Regions from separate parts of the Psychrobacillus sp. FSL K6-1415 genome, predicted to be linked through region 1. Evidence: predicted binding sites of a transcription regulator. Region 1 holds the regulator's gene; the other holds the start of a gene.
The links. The regulator LexA, encoded in region 1, represses DNA repair genes until DNA is damaged. The targets are predictions, from matches to a motif close to CGAACATATGTTCG.
Positions count from the first base shown of each region.

Region 2: the regulator LexA is predicted to act here: its motif matches at 1,613-1,626, upstream of uvrB (excinuclease ABC subunit UvrB).

Region 1 is NZ_JBBOOQ010000001.1:1,721,596-1,724,815, reverse strand. Features, by position in the region: gene MKY60_RS08010 (YneB family resolvase-like protein) at 56-706, opposite strand; gene yneA (cell division suppressor protein YneA) at 703-1,020, opposite strand; gene lexA (transcriptional repressor LexA) at 1,194-1,814, shown strand; gene MKY60_RS07995 (peptidoglycan DD-metalloendopeptidase family protein) at 2,001-2,576, opposite strand; gene MKY60_RS07990 (hypothetical protein) at 3,183-3,220, shown strand, end outside.
Region 2 is NZ_JBBOOQ010000001.1:3,123,740-3,126,959, reverse strand. Features, by position in the region: gene MKY60_RS15030 (M14 family zinc carboxypeptidase) at 1-1,561, shown strand, start outside; gene uvrB (excinuclease ABC subunit UvrB) at 1,693-3,220, shown strand, end outside.

The DNA of each region.
Region 1 (3,220 bases):
CATCCTTTCACTTTATCTAAATATAAAGGTAAGGAAAAAACACACAGAGTGCAAGTCATTTCACTCCATGTGCTTCTATATACTCAATATAACGTCTATGTACTGTTGCTTTACTAATATTAAATCCTAAACCTTTTAAGGTCATTGAAATCTCTTCATAAGTAAGTCCTGCATTCCGAAGTCTGACTACTTCTGCTAAAGGAACATCTATTCTTTCTCTACCTTCAGGATTGCCTTTTGTCTTTAAGTTTTTCTCTGGTCTATATCCCTCGGAGACCGCTTTCTTCATACCTCTTCTGATTTTAGCGTTGTGTAATTTCCTTTGATATTCTTCTACAAGCGCAAGTATTTCCAGTAACATAGAATCCATTTCATTTAAATTGATAACACCCTTATCCTGTAAAGTATATATTGAGGTATTTGTTTTTTGAAGAAGATGCAGAACTGCCATTCTTCCATTTCCTCTACCAATCCGGGTTTCATCTTGAACAAATATCGCTTTAATTTCATTTTCTTTTATATAATCCAGTAAATCTAATAAGCCTTCACGTTCAATATCATATCCACTATGTTGATCTATAAATACTTTCTCTACTTCATAATTGTGTAGCGCTGCAAATTCTAATAGCTCTTCCTCCTGTCTTTGTAAAGATGTCTCTTGAGATTCTTTTTCAGTACTCACTCGACAATATATAACTGATTTCATTTAGTATCGCCCGCTATCTCCGTTTCATGATTGAAATGGTAACTTTTTTCCTCCACTGGGATTTTAAGCATCTCCCCAGCTTTAATATGTCCATCTTGTAAATTATTCATAGCTATAACCTTATTAATCCATACTTTTTTATCTTCCTTCACGCCATACTCATTTGCTAACTCCCATAAAGAATCGCCTTGCTCTATATTAATATGAAGACTCTCATCAGTTGAAAAAGAATTCGAGATTATTATAAACATTATAAAAGCAATACTACACGCTACAAATATTGTTAGAAAATAGTTTTCTTTAATCCAAGTCATAAATAATACCTCCAATAGAATGTGTGTTCGTAATGTATATTTCAATAATAATGCGAACACTTGTTTTTGTCAACAACAATTAGAACCTATGTTTGCATTAAAGTTCTTCGCCTGTTATACTATTAATAAGATAGAAAAGGATAGAGATTAATTACTCTAAAAGAGGTGAGCATATGAAAAAAGCATCTAAGAGACAGGAAGACATTCTAGCTTTTATAAAAGAAGAAGTTCGTAAAAAAGGATATCCGCCATCTGTTCGAGAAATAGGAGAAGCTGTGGGCTTAGCCTCTAGCTCAACCGTACATGGACATTTAGCACGACTGGAAAGTAAAGGTTTGATAAGAAGAGACCCAACTAAACCACGTGCCATTGAGATTCTTGATGGATTAGGTAGTATTGCTGAAAAACAAAACGTTGTGCATGTCCCCCTTGTAGGTAAAGTTACCGCTGGTGTTCCCATTACCGCAATTGAAAATATAGAAGAGTTCTTCCCGCTTCCAGAAACTTTTGGTACTGCCGATGATAATTTATTTATGTTGGAGATAATGGGTGATAGTATGATTGAAGCAGGTATATTGAATGGTGACTACGTCGTTGTAAAACAACAGCAATCAGCCAATAATGGAGATATTGTAGTTGCTATGACAGAGGAAGATGAAGCAACCGTTAAACGATTCTTTAAAGAGAAATCTTACTTCCGTTTACAGCCTGAAAACTCTTCCATGGAACCTATCATCGTAAATTCAGTTAGTATTCTCGGAAAAGTAGTTGGTGTTTACCGCAATATTCAATAGATTTAACGGACTTGACAATATACTTAAATGTCAGTAAGATAACGAAGAGCCGATATCATATTTCAACGAAAAGTGGACATTTTCGTTGAAATCATCGAAAAACCCCTTTACCTTTATGGTTGAGGGGTTTTATTTTGTCCGAATTTCTTTTTTAGTTAACATATTCTGTTTTCCTCTTAGTGTTTTTTATTTTTTCTTTAAAGCAGCTAAAGTTCTTGGCCCAACTATTCCGTCAACTGCCAAGCCGTTTTTCTTTTGAAAATCTTTAATTGCTGCAATTGTTAAAGGTCCCTCGATCCCATCAACCATTAGTTTATAACCTACTGAATTTAAAAGTTTTTGTACTTCGGTTATATCTGTTTCGCTTATATAGTTTAAAGGATTCACCGCATTTGGCTGCCCCGCCTCGTAAGATGGTATGTGAATTTCAAAATGCAAATGTATTCCTGTACTATTTCCTGTTGTGCCCTTTATACCAATCTGTTGGCCTTGTTTTACATTTTGTCCAATCTTTACGGTGAAAGATTTTAAATGAGCATACAAGGTTTCATATTTCTTACCGTTTAAAGTATGGACAATTGTTATTGTGTTTCCATAGCCACCTATAACTTTTGCTCTCGTCACTACTCCACTTGCTGATGCCTTTATAACCGGACTTCCATCACTTCCGAAATCCACTCCTTTATGCTCTTTAACTATATTATTCTTTCGAATTTCCCCAAAATGCGATGTAATTCTTCCTTCGCATGGTCTGATAAACAATGTTTCCCCCCCTTCTAATTTAAGTAGAGATTCAATATCCCCTTACTAGTAAATGCTAAAATAAATAGTAACAAATAGTCAAATGCCATTATATTTATCAAATAAAATAATAAAATGGTTAAAAATGCGTAAATTTGGGTATTAGTATTTATAATTGAACATAGGTTAAATTAATTATATTATTTTATGTCAGCCTATATAACTATAAAGGGGCAAAAAACTTATGAAACTAATTATAGTAGAACTAAAAAAGCTAATTAATGATTACTATAGATGCAATAACTACCATCTGAAGGAAGAAATTTTGATCGATATCAATTTGTTAAAAGATGCTATAAGAATCTTAGAAAAAAGAAAGTTAGAAATAAACACAAACAGCTCACTTGGTTATTAACCAAGTGAGCTGTTTTATATATTTTTTAAAACCATACTTTGTTTTGTTGTATCTCTTTAAATCACCTACCTATATCAAACTACTTCAAATCCCTCCATATTTATATTATTTATTCATACGAGATAATCAATCTAACTAGTTCTATTAATTTATAGGACATATATTACTGTATGCCGATAATTTGGCAAATCTATTAAAAGGAGGTGATTTATATGGTTCTTGTACTTCAAGAGTTTACTACCCCAGCTAA
Region 2 (3,220 bases), 1.4 Mb from region 1:
GCTACTAGCATTATTCTTACTATTGCTTCTACCAACTATTGTCCAAGCAGAAGATAAGTGGAATATTAAAACGCTCGATAGCTATCAAGTATTATCAGATACCTCCAATGAATCTTCTATATTATTAGAAGGAACAACAGCGGAAGTATACGAAACGACAGGCTTAGTGGCTGGGTATTATCAAATTGATTTTAATGGAGTTCCAGGATTTATCTATAGTAATCAAGCGAGTGTTTTATTTGAACAGGAACAAATGAGTTTTAAGGTAGTCGATGAGCAAATCCCATACTATGTTATGAAAAAAGGGAAGCTTGTGCAAAAGGGCATACTATTAAAAGACGCAGTTTTAACTCGTACAAAAACTTCCTCAGTCTATCATTTAGTAGAAGTAGGTAAAGATGTCTTTTATATTCCTCTGGAGGGTACAATTCCTACTTTGAGTCCTTCTAATGATACTATAAAAAAAGCGACATATCCGATGAAACTATATAATCGTGTGGAGGTACCTGTTTACAATACACAGTCTATCCAAATTGGGACACTAGCAGCCAATCAATCTGTGGATTTAATAGGAGTAGAGAAGAGTAAAGGAATTATCTATTTTCTAGGACAAGAGGCAAAGATAAATATGAATGATTTTGTCCACATGGATTTATTGCAACCGAAAAAAGTACTGAAGTATGAAGAAATGACATATCTACTTAATGTAATTGCAGCGTTATATCCTGAATTTACGAAGCTAGAGCAAATAGGTAAATCAGTAGAAGGTACTCCTCTGTATGCGATGAAAATTGGAAACGGAAAAAAGGAAGTACTGCTGGATGGTTCCTTACATGCTCGTGAGCATATGACGACAAATGTGGTAGCAGAAATGATTGATACATATAGTATTCATTACGAAAATAAATCTGTTTATGGTGGATATAATGTTCGTCAGACTTTAGATCAAACTGCTATTTGGTTTATCCCTATGATGAACCCTGATGGTGTGAAACTTGTTCAATCAGGACCAACATCTATGAAGAATGGCGCACTTGCTACAAAGATTAATGGAAACTCTAATTTTAATAGATGGAAATCGAATATACGCGGGGTAGATTTAAACGATAACTTTGCCTCTGGTTGGGATAAGATCAAAGGAGGACATAAGCAACCAGCATATATGGCGTATAAAGGACCGAGTGCTTTTAGTGAACCGGAGTCAAAGGCGTTTCGGGATTTCGTCAAGAAACATAAGTTTAAAACGTATATTTCTTATCACTCTTCGGGACAAATAATGTACTGGTTTAACTATCAAAAGACAGCAGAATCTAAGCGCGATCAAGCGCTGGCAAAAACATTATCGAAACTTACCGGTTATAAAGTAATGCCGCCTCAATATCTGCCAGGCTCTGGAGCATCTGCTGATTGGTTTATCCAGGAAACGAAAATGCCTGGTATTACATTAGAAATTTCTCCATATATTGGAGAGCAACCTGTACCTCTATCGAAGTGGGATGCGATTTGGAGACAAAACCATAAGGTAGGATTATATTTAGCACAAGAAGCATCGAAAAGATAATAATAATGAAGTCGAAAGTCACTGGTATCAGTGGCTTTTTATTATGTTTAAAAAACATATGTTCGTTTTAGTAGGAATCAAAAAAAGAGTATGTTAAACTGAAATTATTCAAAAAAATGGGAGGCTTATGTATGGAACAAACTTTTGACTTGCAAGCTCCGTATGAGCCAGCGGGAGATCAAATAGAAGCAATTAAAGAGCTAGTAGAAGGGGTTAATGAAGGGAAAAGATATCAAACCTTACTAGGTGCGACAGGCACAGGTAAAACATATACTATTTCAAATGTTATTCAACAGATAAACAAACCGACATTAGTGATGGCACATAACAAAACACTAGCGGGTCAATTATATAATGAGTTTAAAGAGTTTTTTCCGAACAATGCGGTCGAGTACTTCGTTAGTTACTATGATTATTTTCAACCAGAAGCATATGTTCCATCAACCGATACATTTATAGAAAAAGATTCTAGTATTAACGAGGAGATAGATAAGCTCCGACATTCTGCTACTTCTTCTTTATTTGAAAGAAAAGATGTCATTATTATCGCATCAGTATCCTGTATTTACGGTTTAGGTAATCCTGAGGAATATAAAGAGATGGTCTTATCATTAAGAACCGGAATGGAAATAGATCGTAATCAGCTATTACGTAAACTCGTCGATATTCAATATGAACGAAACGATTTGAACTTCGTACGCGGAAAATTCCGTGTTCGTGGAGATGTAGTAGAAATTTTTCCGGCTTCACGTGATGAAAAGTGTCTTCGTGTGGAGTTCTTTGGAGATGAGATTGATCGTATTCGTGAAGTTAATGCGCTTACTGGAGAAATTTTAGGAGAACGTGACCACGTAGCTATATTCCCTGCGTCCCACTTCGTTACCCGTGAAGAAAAGATGAAGCTGGCCATAGCAAATATTGAAAAAGAACTAGAAGAACAGCTTGCGTATTTGAGAAGCGAGGATAAGCTTTTAGAGGCTCAGCGATTGGAGCAACGAACTAGGTATGATTTAGAAATGATGGAGGAAATGGGCTTTTGTTCAGGCATAGAAAACTACTCTAGACATTTAACATTAAGAGAAGCTGGAGCGGTTCCTTACACATTACTTGATTATTTTCCAGAAGACTTTTTACTCGTAGTAGATGAAAGTCACGTTTCATTACCTCAGGTAAGAGGAATGTATAATGGTGACCAAGCGAGAAAATCTGTGCTAGTAAATTACGGATTCCGATTGCCATCTGCTCTAGATAATCGCCCCCTTACATTTACTGAATATGAAAAACATATTAACCAAGCTATATTTGTTTCAGCAACTCCTGGCCCTTATGAGCTAGAGCATACACCGGAAATGGTGGAACAAATTATCCGTCCTACAGGACTATTGGACCCAGTCATAACGGTGAAGCCTATTGAAGGGCAAATAGATGATTTAATCAATGAAATACATGAAAGATCGGCTAAAAATGAGCGTGTTTTAATTACGACGTTAACGAAAAAAATGTCGGAGGATTTAACGGACTACTTAAAGGAAATCGGTATAAAGGTACAGTATTTACATTCAGAAGTAAAAACACTAGAGCGTACTGAAATTATTCGGGAACTTCGTTTAGGTACCTACGATGTACTAATAGGGATTAACTTGTTGCGAGAAGGAATAG